3 regions of the Rhizobium sp. AC44/96 genome follow, and region 2 is predicted to be linked to each of the others. Evidence: predicted binding sites of a transcription regulator. Region 2 holds the regulator's gene; each other region holds the start of a gene.

Region 1 (4,641 bases), on a different contig from region 2:
TTCGTCAGGAACATCGCGCAGAAACTTGTATGCCAGCAGCTCCGACAGGAAGGATGCCGCCGTGTTCTTGCTCGCCACCTTGAGATCGGTCGCTACCTGCATCAATCGGCTTGCCGTCAGCCCGGACGTCGGATCTGTTCGGTCACGACCTATGTTCATGGCAAACAGTGAGTGCGTCAGCAGCCATTTGCGGTGGGAGGCCACAAGACGCGCGAGGCGTGGTGCCCGCTTGTGGATGCCTATAAGATGCAGGGCGATCTGGCGTTCGACCGACAGGAATGCGGGATGGTAGAGGATTTCGTCACGTGTATGAACCTTCCCGCTTGGAACGGTGCGGGGAATGGTGCGGCAAGTCTCATCCATGTCTGCTCAGCCTGGCGGGTATATCCTCGCCGCTCTCCTCTTACACTTACTGCACTTTTTCAATGGACGATGCGCACGCTCTCTTGCTGATCGCTCGATATAGTTAAATCGCCCCAGGCTCTATTCAGCTCGTCAGGCGTTGCGAAAGCCTGCCAAGCTCTTCGCGCATGGCCGCGATCTCGGTCAGAACCTGCATGTCGATCTTCTGGTGCAGCGACAATACCTCCAGTTCCGCCTTGAGGTTTACCTCGTAATCCTTCGCAGCCTCGAAGCGGTCCCGCTCGGCCTGACGGTTCTGCGACATCATGATGATCGGTGCCTGAATGGCCGCGAGCATCGAGAGCACGAGGTTCAGGAAGATAAACGGATAGGGATCGAATGCTCCGGTCGCGAGCACGATGGTGTTGGCCACGCACCAGACGACGAGAAAAGCCAGAAAGCCGGTGATGAAACCCCAGGAACCACCGACGCGCGCTATGGAATCCGCCAGGCGTTCGCCTAGAGACGCGTTCGCCTGCAAGGCGGCATTGACGTTGGTCGAGATGATCTTGCGCTCATGCGCCTTGGCGAGAACGCGCTTCTCGATATCACTGAGCTCGCCAGTGGACTTATCGAAATGATGGTGTACGAAATCGGATAGATTGTGCATGGATCGACTCCCGATGCATTGTTTTGCTTCGGGGCGAAGTATTCCGTTCTCATGCCAAATTGCAATGCGGTCAGCCCCGCATTGCCGTCACAAGCCGGCGCTGTTCAGCCAGGCATGCTGCGGGAAGAAGCGCTCAAGGGACTGCGCCTTTCCGAACATGATGTCATGCTGGAGATAGCGATAGTCGCGGACCAGCGGATCCAGGTTCTTGGGGTTGAGAACCCAATCGGGCGAAGGGGTGTTGTCGCGGGCGATCAGCTGGTAGCGATCAACAACCGCATACTTCTTCTGAACACGACCCAGGAAGCCGGTGTAATAGGGGTGCTCGTAGCCTGCGAACTTCAAGAGGTGATAAGGCAGCAACGAGGGGCTGATGGTTCCGACATTGGACTTCACGCCCTTCTTGTTGGACCAAATGACGAGCGGTGTCTCGTGCTCCTGCTTCATCACGCTGACGGATGCCTTACGGGTCGCGACCTGATCCGGCATATAGCCAGTATCCATGTAGACGCTGCCGAGTGGCGGCAGATGATCGCCCCAGAGCACGATGATGGTTTCGCGTTCGCGCTTGCTTGCCCAGTCCGTGAGCATCTTGAAGCTGTCGTCAGCCTCCTTCACGCCCTGCGTATAGGTCCCGAGCGTCGCACGATCTGAATCGGTCAGGCCAGCGCCCTGGATGTCGATCGTGTTCTTGCTGTAGCGATTGGGCTCGTAAGGACCATGTCCCTGCAAGGTGACAGCGAAGAAGAAGAAGGGGCGATCCATCCCATCCGCCTCCTGCATGATCTCCTTCATCAGCGCATCGTCGGAGGCAAAAATGCCGCGCTTTTCCATCGCCGGCATCGTTTCCTCGCTACGGAACTCCTCGAAGCCGAAGTCCTTGTAGACCTCGTTGCGGTTCCAGAACCAGCCGCTGAAGGGATGCAGTGCGCGAGCGGCATAGCCTTGCCCACGGAAGAAGGTCGCCAGTGAGGGAATGTCGTTACGGATATACTGCTGATAGGGAATGCTGCCATAGGGCAGGAATGCGTTCGAGAAACCGGTGAGCGCTTCGAACTCGACATTGGCGGTCATGCCGCCGAACTCCGGCGAGAAGACGTAGCCCGACTGGGCAGCGCGGATGTTCGGCATCGGATCGGCCGACAGCTTCAGCGTCTTCAGGCGTGTCGGATCCCAGAAGGACTCGCTCATCACCATGATGACATCCGGCTTTTCGCTCGGGCCGCTGAGATAGCCGTAGTTGCGTGCCGGAATGGCGTCCAGCGCCTGCGGGCCAATGCCTGCGGGTGCGGCGACGTCGGCCATCGGGACGTTGAAGATGAAGGCAAGGATGAACCCGTTGCTGCGGTAATTTTCCTTCTGATCCCACATCATCGGCACGACCTGCAGGCGATCGCGGATCCAGGAGTATTGCGAGTAGTCCATCAGCGAGCCGAACGCGGCGACCACGGGCAGACCGAGGCAAAGACACCTGACGCGCGTCTTGCTCTGCAGCTTTGGGAAATGCCGCCATGCAAAGCGCCAGGCGAAGACCATGCCGGCCAGCGACAACAGGATGCCAATTGCCAGCGCGACCGCCGTGACCGGTCGCTCGCGCACCATGACAGGCAGAAGCTCCATGATCTGCCGACCGAACAGGATATCCGACGGATAGAGAGGATCAGAGAGGTAATGCTGCTTCTGATTGGAAACGAAGGCGGGAACGATCACCAGCGGCAGGACGATCAAGGCGGATAGAAAGCGTCGGCCGAAAGCGGCATCGAGGGTGAGCATCAGCACCGTCAGCATCACCACAGTGGTCATGCCGGGACGGGCTGTTGAGGTGAGGAATGTCCCCACGTCGCCAACGCCGCCGCGTGCGATCATTTCAACCGTAATCGTTGCAAAAAGTGCAATCAGCGCAGAAAGGGCGATCCCCACAGCGCCGCGCGATATGGAGGCACGACCTTCACCCGCGCCAGCGTAGAACGACGCGACACGAGACGCCGCTCCGGACCTTAAAACTTGCGCGATCAACGGTGAAACTCCAATATCATAAAACCTTCACCGAACTGTCACATCTTGGTCATGAACGCTAGATGAACCGTTTTAGTTTCCTGCAGTTCTCGCATTTTGTTGATGCCCGCCGAGCCTGAACGGAAAGGGTATCGCCCTTTCGGGCAATGCAGCCGCCCAGAGTTTTCTTGCGCCCAATCGATCGGTCGCGTAGGTCAGGGACCGGTTTGAGTTTGAGGAGGCTTGGCGTGCGCAGTTCCGTAGAGATCTACAACGTTCGAACGGGCACTGCCCGGATTGTCTGGCAGACCGAAAAGCTTGTCGAAGCACCGAATTTCTCGCCCGACGGGAGCTATCTGCTGCTCAACGGCGACGGGCTGCTCTATCGCCTCGCCCTCGACGGCTCAGGCGACTTCGAGAGATTGGATACCGGCTTCGCCGTCCAGTGCAACAATGATCACGGCATCTCGCCTGATGGAACGCAGATCGTCATCTCGGACAAGACCGAGTTCGGGAAATCGGCGATCTATGTCCTGCCGATCGAAGGCGGCACGCCGCGCCTGGTTACCCAGAACCTTCCGTCTTACTGGCATGGCTGGTCGCCAGACGGGAAGGAACTCGCCTATTGCGGCATCCGCAACGACGTCTTCGATATCTACACGATTTCGGTCGAGGGTGGCGAAGAGCGGCGCCTGACCCAGGGCGAGGGGCGCAATGACGGTCCTGATTACTCCGCCGACGGCCGCTGGATCTACTTCAACTCGAGCCGCACCGGCCTGATGCAGATCTGGCGCATCCACCCGGATGGCACCGGGCTCGAGCAGGTCACGCAGGACAACTACGGCAACTGGTTTGCCCATCCGTCGCCCGATAACGACCGGATTCTGATCCTCTCATACGATCCTGACGTGTTCGACCACCCGCGCGACCTGAATGTCCGGCTGCGGATGATGGACATGGATGGCGGCAATCTGACAACGTTGCTCGAGCTCTTCGGCGGGCAGGGGACGATCAACGTTCCGAACTGGTCACCGAATGGTGACGAGTTCGCGTATGTCCGCTACTTCCCGGTATCGGGTTGAACGATTGCCTTTGTCTTCGTTTCGCGACATAGAACGCGCGTCGGGTGCCCGCCAAGCGGCGGGAGAATCGGGAATTCGGTGAAAGACCGGAACGTGCCCAACGCTGTAAGGCCGACGTCTGCCGCTTGATATGCCACTGGCTTGCGCCGGGAAGGCGCGACAGACGGATGACGCCAAGTCAGAAGACCGGCCCGACAATCATAGACTGACCCGCGTGGACGGCGGGCGGTTGTATTGTTGGGGATTGACGATGCGACCAGACAAATCTGGCTCTCTATCGAGAGCTGGTGCCTTTTCGGCCGACGAACGCGCGGCCGTTTACAAGGCAATCGAAACCAGACGGGATGTTCGATCCCAATTCCTGCCGGACCCGATACCTGACGACGCTGTCAGGCGGCTGCTTGAGGCCGCGCATCACGCGCCTTCGGTCGGCTTCATGCAGCCCTGGAATTTCATCCTGGTGCGCGACCAGGACGTGAGGCTCCGCGTCTGGAAGGCTTTCAATCGCGCCAATATCGAGGCCGCAGAGATGTTCTCCGGCCAGCAACAGGC
Region 2 (4,641 bases):
CGTCTTGATCGCGCACTCGAGTGCCTCGGCGCCGGAATTGGTGAAGAACACCTTGTCCGCGAAGGTCGCCTGCGTCAGGCGCTTTGCGAATGTTTCCTGGCCCGGGATTTCATAGATGTTGGACAGGTGCCAGACCTTGTCGGCCTGCGCTTTCAGCGCGCCGACGACATGAGGATGCCCATGACCAACCGACGTCACGGCAACGCCGGCACCAAAATCAAGATATCGCTCGCCAGTTTCGGTGATTAGCCACACGCCCTCTCCTCGCTCGAACCGCAAAGGGGCACGAGAGTAGGTATCATAAAGCGGCGCGGCTTCAGCCATGGCGCGATCTCCTGTCATTGGCTACATCGGACTCCGGCTAAAAAGCGGGTCCAGAAAATTAAAAATGCCGCCTTTCGGCGGCGAGCAGCACTATTTACTTTTCGCACTGCAATGTCAACAAAACTGAGGTTTTAGTGCATGCGTCAAGCTGGCAATCAGGGCGCCTAAATCTATCAACAATTAATGTTGCATAAATGACTCTTCGCGCCAGCAAGTTGGGGAAAACTTGAAATTCGATTCCCCGCGATTCAACCGACTCTTGTCACGGAGTCAGCCTCACACTAGGTTAAAACTCAATTACTAGACTGCATGCGGCGGAACTAGTCACCAAAATCGAGCAAGCGTTTCTTGCCTCGGATACGTCCGGGGCAACGGTGAAGGATTCTGCCTACACCAACGCTAATAAGGCGGAGACAGGGGCATGAACTGGACAGACGAGCGCGTTGAAAAACTGAAGAAGCTGTGGTCCGAAGGCCTGAGCGCCAGCCAGATCGCGGCACAACTTGGCGGTGTAAGCCGCAATGCTGTCATTGGCAAAGTTCACCGCTTGAGCCTGCCGGGCCGGGCCAAGGCCGGCGGCACGTCGACGGCGACAAGAACGCCGAAGCGCGCCACGTCCGCGCCACGCGCTCCGAATTATGCATCCCGGATCACCGCCACCCGCACCGTCACCCGCCAGCAGGGTGCGACGATGCTGAAGGAAGAGATCGACATCGATGCGATCGAAGAAGTCAGCTACCGTCCTGCTGCCAACGTGGTCGTACCGATCTCGCGCCGCCTTGGCCTGACGGAGCTCACGGAACGCACCTGCAAGTGGCCGGTCGGCGATCCGCTGAAGGACGACTTTCACTTCTGCGGCTGTGAATCCCCGGATTCCTCACCTTACTGCACCTATCACCAGCGCATGGCGTACCAGCCGGTGAACGAACGCCGGAAGGCTGCAAACCGGGTCGCTTGATCCGGAAGCCGGATAAGGAATACAAAACGGGCCTTCGCGGCCCGTTTTTTGTTGACTGCGAGACGCGGAAGCTCGCATGCCGTACCAGGCACGGTGCGTATCTATAGGGTGCTTGCCGCTCGGCGGTCGCGCGCACTGGAGTATGCGGTGAAAATAGCCTGCCTACATACGGCCGACAGCAACGTTGCTGTATTCGAGGCCGCGGCACGAGAGATCGGCCTCGCCGAGGGAACGCTTGTCCATGCGGTCCGGCCCGACCTGCTCGCAGACGCCGAACGGTCGGGTGGGCTCACCCGCGACATTGCTCATGAAACCGCTTCGCTGCTGCGATCGCTCGGCCTGACGGCTGATGCCGTTATCCTCACATGCTCGACCCTTGGGCCGTCGGTGGACGCATTGGACGGCACGGTGTCCGTTCCCACCCTTCGCGTCGACGCTGCCTTGGCGGAACAGGCAGTTCAGGCGGGAGGCCGGATCGTCTTCCTCTGCGCGGTTCAAACCACCGTGGAACCAACGGCGCAACTCTTCGCCACGGCAGCCGAGGCAACGCAAACGGCGTTCGAAGTGCGCCTCGTGCCCGGGGCATGGGATCTGTTCAAGGCCGGCAATCGTGATGGATATCTGGCGGTCATTGCCGAGGCGGCAGATGCCGCTTATCGCGAGGGTGCAGCGACCGTTGCTCTCGCCCAGGCGTCGATGGTGGGCGCAGCCGATCTGGTCAAAGATGGTCCCAGACCCCTCAGCAGTCCAGCGGCGGGCCTTGCCGCCGCTGTGACGAGCGTTTCGCGAGACGCCTGAGCCGGCGGCTCGTTCCCACAAGACGAGCCCCCAGCGGCCCGCTCTGCTGGCGGATCGATGGAAGCCTATGCTTCCATCGAGTATCCGGCGCCACGAACGGTGCGGATCACATCCTGCATATTGGAGAAGTTCAGCGCCTTGCGCAGACGCCCGACATGGACGTCGACGGTGCGTTCGTCGACATAGATGTCGTGGCCCCAGACGCCGTCCAGAAGCTGCGAACGCGAGAAGACGCGGCCTGGCGACGCCATGAGGAATTCCAGCAGGCGGAATTCCGTCGGCCCCAGGCGGACTTCACGGCTCTTGCGATGAACGCGGTGGGTTTCGCGATCGAGTTCGATATCGCCGCACTTGAGGAGCGACGAGAGAACTTCCGGCTTGGCGCGGCGTAGCATCGCCTTGACGCGGGCAACCAGCTCGGGTGTCGAGAACGGCTTGACCACGTAGTCGTCGGCGCCGGTGGACAGGCCGCGAACGCGTTCGCTCTCCTCGCCACGGGCCGTCAACATGATGATCGGCAGACGTTCGGTTTCCGGCCGCATGCGCAGGCGACGGCAGAGCTCGATGCCGGACACGCCAGGCAGCATCCAATCGAGGATCAGAAGGTCGGGCGTGCGCTCCTGCAGCCGGATCTCGGCCTCGTCGCCGCGCAGGATGGTGTCGACCTCGAAGCCTTCGGCCTCGAGGTTATAGCGAAGAAGCACGCTCAGGGCCTCTTCGTCTTCAACGACAGCTACTTTAGGTATCATTCGTTTCGGTCTCCTGGGGGCGCGGTCGCGGAACGATTATTCAGTGACTGCGCCGACGGTGTTGGCGGTATCGTCCTTCGGACGTTCGCCTTCCGGCTGGGCACCGGTGGCCATGTAGTAGATGGTTTCGGCAATGTTGGTCGCATGGTCGCCGATGCGCTCGATGTTCTTGGCGCAGAAGAGAAGATGCGTGCAGCTGGTGATGTTGCGCGGATCTTCCATCATGTAGGTGAGCAGCTCGCGAAACAGCGAGGTGTACATCGCGTCGATTTCCTCGTCGCGCTCACGGATCGACTTGGCGCGGTCCGCAGCACGGCTCGTGTAAACGTCGAGAACTTCCTTGAGCTGGACAAGCGCCAGCTCCGAGAGGTGCTCGAGGCCGCGAGCGAGCTTGCGGGGAACGCCGCTGCTCTGCACGGCGATGACGCGCTTTGCAGTGTTCTTGCCAAGATCGCCAACGCGCTCGAGGTCGGCCGCGATGCGGATCGAACCCATGATTTCGCGAAGGTCGGCGGCCATGGGCTGACGACGTGCAATGGTGATGATCGCCTTGTCGCCGATCTCGCGCTCGGCGTGGTCGAGGATCACGTCGTCGGAAATGACCTTCTGGGCGAGCGCCGTGTCGCCGTTCACCAGGGCGCGGACAGCGTCTGAAACCATCTGTTCTGCAAGACCGCCCATTTCCGAAATACGGCGGGACAGGAACTTCAGGTCGTCGTCGTAGGCGGAATAGATATGTGTCGATGCCATGGGGCTTATCCTTGAATGTCCTGAGGGTTACCGTTGCCGGAGATCAACCGAAGCGGCCCATGATGTAGTCCTGGGTGCGCGGGTCATCCGGGTTGGTGAACATCTTGTCTGTGTCGTTTTCCTCGACGAGGTTGCCGAGGTGGAACATGGCGGTACGCTGCGAAACGCGAGCCGCCTGCTGCATCGAGTGTGTGACGATGACGATGGTGTAGCTTTCGCGCAGTTCGTGGATGAGCTCCTCGACCTTGGCGGTGGCGATCGGGTCAAGCGCGGAGCACGGCTCGTCCATCAGGATGACTTCAGGGCTGACCGCAACGGCGCGAGCAATGCAAAGGCGCTGCTGCTGACCGCCGGAGAGGCCGGTGCCGGACTCGTGAACGCGATCCTTCACTTCGTTCCACAGGCCGGCACGCTGCAGGCTGTATTCGACGATCTGGTCCATGTCAGCCTTGCTCTTTGCGAGGCCGTGGATACGCGGGCCGTAAGCGACGTTCTCGTAGATCGTCTTCGGGAACGGGTTCGGCTTCTGGAACACCATGCCGACACGGGCGCGCAGTTCGACCACGTCGATATCCGGATCGTAGATATCATCGCCGTCGAGCGTGATCTTGCCGGTGACGCGGCAATTGTCGATCGTGTCGTTCATGCGGTTCAGGCTGCGCAGGAACGTGGACTTGCCGCAACCGGACGGGCCGATGAGCGCCGTCACGGTATTTTCGCGGATGTTCAGCTTGACGTCGAAGAGCGCGCGCTTCTCGCCGTAGTAAACCGATACGTCCTGGCCAATCATTTTATACGGAATGGTATTCATCTTCTGGTCCAGCGCTTTCTCGACTGCTGCTTCCGTCAACATGTTCATGATGTTTACTCCGTTTACCAGCGGCGCTCAAAGCGACGACGCAGAAGGATAGCTCCGAGGTTCATGACGATCAGGAACAGGAGCAGGACGATGATGGCGCCGGAGGTGCGCTCGACAAAAGCGCGCTCGGCTTCGTTGGCCCACATGTAGACCTGCACGGGCAGTGCCGTGGAAGGATCCATGGGGGTGGCCGGTGCATTGGC
Region 3 (4,641 bases), on a different contig from region 2:
GTTTCTTGCGCTCGATAGACCTAGGCGGCGGTAGCCTCTGTGACCGCCAGCTCGGCCATGGCGAGCGCAGCCTCGCGGGTCTTGGCGGCGGCGATGAAGCGGCCGTTGTGGCAGAAGCTCGCACCCGCGACGCCGCAAACCGCTTCCAGATCCCCATTGGTCAAACCGGCCCAGGCGGCAGGAAGATCCGCCCGCAACTCGAACCCTTCGTCGCCACGGCGGATACCGGTCAGGCACCAGTCCTTGTCGCGGGGATGGACAACAAACAGCAAGTGATCGGCGCCTGCCTTCACGATGGCGGGCCGGAAGGGCATTCCCATCGGCAACTCGAGAACGCGGCCTTCGCCGGTTTCCTCAATGGCACGGAGCACAAGCGCTTCGGCACGCAGCTTTGCGGCGCGCTTGCCGATACTCGCCTCGACGAAGCTGCGGGCGACCGCCAGCGCGGCGTGGAAGGCGCGGTCGTCGGCGTCCGGATCGGTCTCGTCGAATGCGGGCTTCAGCGTCTCCAGCAAGGCCGGCAGCGTCAACGCCGCCAACGGGCCGGACGGGCTCAGCGCCCCATTGTCCACCAGATCGATCGGCAGCACGAAACCGGCATCGAAGCCGGCATGGACCGCCTCGATATCCGCTTCCGGAAGATTGGAGGCGGCCAGATAGTCACGGCCATAGTGCTTCCAGATCAATCCGAACGAGCTGTACGGCTGGCCGTCTTCGCGTAGCGGCGCGCCGCGCTGATGGTGATCGAATATCTGTGCGGCAGCGTCATACCCGCCGCCGACGTCGTAGATGATGCGGTCTGCGCCTGCCGTGATCCACTCCGGCGCCCTGCTGCGCACCAGCCGTGCCTGCGGGAAAAGCCGGGTGAGGATGACGCTGGACAACAGTTCATCGGCATGGAAGCCACCGGAATGGGTGACGAGAAAATCTGGGATCATGCAGCTAGGCGCCTCGTTGCTCGCGGTGGGATCCGCTTCGATTGGCGACCTGATAGCCGTTGCCGGGTGCCATCTCAACCCGCCTTTCCGGGATTCTGACGTGAACGACTGGTGTTCGAGACGCCCAACAACGCGAATATCTCAAATTCCAAGGTTCCGCTTATCTGCAGATAATGTCATTGTCCGCCGCAAACGCATGACCATTCCTGGATGGAGAAAAGACAGTGAACGAAACGCCGTACGCCTTGGTGACCCTTTGACAACAGCGACCGAAGCGGCATTCTTGGAATCTCTGGGGTGGTCGGAGTTCTTTGCTGAGCAGCTGCAGCCAGGCGAAGAAGATCTCGTGCCGCGGCGCATTGCCGAGGTGCATCGCAGCCGCCTCAGCGTCGCATCGCCGACCGGCCTGATCCGGCTTGGTATTTCGCATCAGGTCAACACCGGCGAGTTCGCGGTCGGCGACTGGGTGCTCGCCAAGCCGCATGATCATGCCCTCGTTCGCCGGCTTGAACGCAGGACGCTGCTGCAGCGCCGCACCGAAGGTCGACAGCACCAACAACTCGGCGCCGCCAATGTCGATACGCTGCTGATCGTCACCTCCTGCAATGCCGATTTCAACGTGGCCCGGTTGGAGCGCTACATGGCGCTCGCCAATCAGGCGGGGACGGCGCCGGTCATCGTGCTGACCAAGGCTGATCTGGTGTCTGACGCCGAGACATACGAGGATCAGGCAAAGGCGTTGCAGCGAGACCTTCCGGTGGTCGTGCTCAACGCCAAGAATGAGGATGCCGTGGCCGCACTGGCGCCCTGGTGCCAGTTCGGCCAGACCATCGCGCTGATCGGCTCCTCCGGCGTCGGGAAATCGACTTTGGTCAACACGCTCGCAGGATTGTCGGGCGAGGGCTCGCAGGAAACCGGCGGCATCCGTGAGCGCGATGCCAAGGGACGCCACACCACCACGGCGCGCTCGCTGCATGCCATGGCCGGCGGCGGCTGGGTCATCGACACGCCGGGAATGCGCACGCTGCATGTCAGCGATGTGGCCGAGGGTATCGATCTGGTGTTCTCGGAGATCACCGAGCTCGCCCCGCAGTGTCGTTTTCGCGATTGCACCCATGACCACGAGCCCGGCTGCGCTGTGCAGGCGGCTGTCGACGCCGGCGCCTTGCCGGCCGAGCGTCTGGCGCGCTGGCGCACCCTGCTTGCGGAAAACCGCAAGAACACGCCGCAGATGACCGGACCGCGCGGCAACAAGATCCTTCAGAAGAAGCGCTGAGGGCAGGCGAGGCGTCGATCTCAAGCATCGCCATGCAGCACTATGTCCCCTGCCAGTCGGGGTTTCTCACCGTTCTTTGATTGGCCGCTGTCGCGCACCGGCGATAAAGTCGCGGCCAATCGAAGATCGCATCCCTTCGGCAGCATTTTCGCCAGTTGCGTGCCGAGCGGCAGTCCCAGGGAGAGCACCATGACGCGCAATCACCTCACGAAGATCGTTCTTTCGCTTGCCGCCGGCGCCGCGATCGGGCTGTCGGCGCTGCATGGCGCCAATGCGGCCGACAGGGTTCGCGTTCACGGCACCGTCGAAAATCTCGATGGCGACACACTGAAGATAAAGGGGCCGGATGGCCACGACATCGCCGTGACCATGGCGTCTGGCTTGACGGTGCTCGGTGTCAAGAACGCAGCCGCCGCCGATATAAAAACCGGCGATTTCGTCGGTATCGGCTCCGAGCCGACCGCCAGCGGCATCAATGGCGCGGTCCAGGTCGTGATCTTCCCGGCTTCGATGAAGGGAACCGGCGAAGGCGACCGGCCCTGGAGCGTGAAGCCGAACGGTTCCATGACCAACGCAACGGTGGCCAACGCCGTCAAGGACGTCAACGGACAAACCGTGACGCTGGCTTACAAGGGTGGCGAACGGAAGATCAATATCCCGGCCGGCACCAAGATCGTGGCGCTTGCGCCGGCCACACGGGACGACCTCAAGCCCGGCGCCGCCGTCTCCGCCCAGGGAACGAGCAGCGGAGACAATGCGCTCGCCGCCGATCGCCTCGCCGTCGGCCTCGATGGCGCAACACCCCCGATGTGATCTTTGGTGCACACCGGCACAGGACTTACTTCTCGTACGTCCAAAGCTCTGCATCTGCACGGATAGCGGTGACGAGCGACCGAGCCCTGGCATGGGCGTCGGACTGCGCTCCCAAACCCATGTGATCGGCTTCGATGCTCATAAGGTAGCCGATGACGTCGATATCCGATGCACCCCGTCGCAATCGTCCCGCAGCTTCGATCAGATAGTCGTCGTATTCGTCCGCGAATGATCGGTTGTCGCCTTCGTCCCATTTGCTTCCTTTAGGCAAAAGCCCGATAGGGTCCCAAATAGACCAGCCAATGTCGCGCAATCTCGAAAGTTCGATCTTGGGTGGGGGCGTAAGCGAAGCCATTTCGATGTCCGTTGTGGTCGTTGCATGACACTACACCAAGTTCCAGCGTCTCCTATAGATCGGAACTGTCTCGTCGGCGCGATACAAAGGGCATCTGTGCGCTGTCACAAATGAAATTTGACCCAGCCCGATTGTGACAGAGGTTACACAAAACTGACATTGGAGCTTCATGAAGCAGGACTAATGCACTCCCTCATATCGCATCTGGACTATGAGGAAGAGCATGATGTTCGAACTGAAGAATGTCACCCGCCGTTTCGGAAAGAAGACAGCCGTTGATTCCGTGACGCTCGACATTCCTCAGGGCCAGATGGTCGGCATCATCGGCCGTTCCGGCGCCGGCAAGTCCACGCTTCTGCGTATGATCAACCGCCTGCAGGAGCCGACATCGGGCTCGATCCATTTCGCCGGCGTCGAAGTCTCGAGGCTGCGCGGTCAGGCGCTGCGCAACTGGCAGCGCGATTGCGCCATGATCTTCCAGCAGTTCAATCTCGTTCCGCGCCTCGACGTGCTGACCAACGTGATGCTCGGCCGCCTCAATCATCGCTCGACCACGATGAGCCTGCTCGGCCTTTTCACCCGCGAAGAGCGCATCCACGCGATTGCCGCCCTTGAGCGCCTCGGCATCGAACAGACGGCTTTGCAGATGGCCGGCACGCTGTCGGGTGGCCAGCAGCAGCGCGTGGCGATTGCCCGCGCCCTGATGCAGACCCCGAAGATGGTGCTTGCCGACGAGCCGATCGCCTCGCTCGACCCGCTCAACGCCAAGATCGTCATGGACGCGCTGCGCGACATCAACGAGCGCGAAGGCATCACCGTCATCACCAACCTTCATACGCTCGATACGGCGCGCAACTATTGCGAACGTATTGTCGGCATGGCCGCCGGTCGGGTGGTGTTCGATGGCAAGCCGTCCGAACTGACCGCCGATGCCGTCAAGCAGATCTACGGCACCGACAAGGACGGCGCCGGCATCGACGAGACGATGACCTCGACCTCGATCAACATTCCCGCGGCTGTTGCCGCCAATCAATCCGCCGGCTTGCAACCGCTGGCGCTGGCCGGTCTCTGAGAGGGGCGGCCTCGGATCGTAAGCCCGCGTTATGGGCGCACTTCTTCTTTAAGCAAAGATCGCCGGGGACACCGGTCAATCAGGAGAGAACCATGTTGAAGAAAGCACTCTTTGCCGCGACGGCGCTGTTTGCGCTGGCCGGCGTCTCGCATGCTGCAGACCTCAAGGAATTCCGCGTTGGTATTCT

What was found. The regulator PhoB, encoded in region 2, activates phosphate uptake and scavenging genes when phosphate is short. The targets are predictions, from matches to a motif close to TGTCATNNANCTGTCAT.
Region 1: a site for PhoB is predicted at 3,043-3,059, ahead of A6U87_RS17410 (LTA synthase family protein). Genes of this name have one in related genera too.
Region 3: a site for PhoB is predicted at 3,537-3,553, ahead of phnC (phosphonate ABC transporter ATP-binding protein). Genes of this name have one in related genera too.

What each region holds. Positions count from the first base shown of each region.
Region 1 is NZ_LXKO01000023.1:2,606-7,246, forward strand. It holds gene A6U87_RS17400 (hypothetical protein) at 1-363, opposite strand, end outside; gene A6U87_RS17405 (DUF1003 domain-containing protein) at 488-1,012, opposite strand; gene A6U87_RS17410 (LTA synthase family protein) at 1,100-3,028, opposite strand; gene A6U87_RS17415 (TolB family protein) at 3,256-4,089, shown strand; cobalamin riboswitch at 4,115-4,299, shown strand; gene bluB (5,6-dimethylbenzimidazole synthase) at 4,340-4,641, shown strand, end outside.
Region 2 is NZ_LXKO01000001.1:214,567-219,207, reverse strand. It holds gene A6U87_RS01040 (aspartate aminotransferase family protein) at 1-324, opposite strand, end outside; gene A6U87_RS01035 (GcrA family cell cycle regulator) at 746-1,282, shown strand; gene A6U87_RS01030 (aspartate/glutamate racemase family protein) at 1,430-2,080, shown strand; gene phoB (phosphate regulon transcriptional regulator PhoB) at 2,146-2,829, opposite strand; gene phoU (phosphate signaling complex protein PhoU) at 2,866-3,579, opposite strand; gene pstB (phosphate ABC transporter ATP-binding protein PstB) at 3,623-4,438, opposite strand; gene pstA (phosphate ABC transporter permease PstA) at 4,453-4,641, opposite strand, start outside.
Region 3 is NZ_LXKO01000008.1:59,834-64,474, reverse strand. It holds gene A6U87_RS09480 (MYG1 family protein) at 21-938, opposite strand; gene rsgA (ribosome small subunit-dependent GTPase A) at 1,135-2,214, shown strand; gene A6U87_RS09470 (hypothetical protein) at 2,404-3,027, shown strand; gene A6U87_RS09465 (hypothetical protein) at 3,053-3,382, opposite strand; gene phnC (phosphonate ABC transporter ATP-binding protein) at 3,609-4,454, shown strand; gene phnD (phosphonate ABC transporter substrate-binding protein) at 4,547-4,641, shown strand, end outside.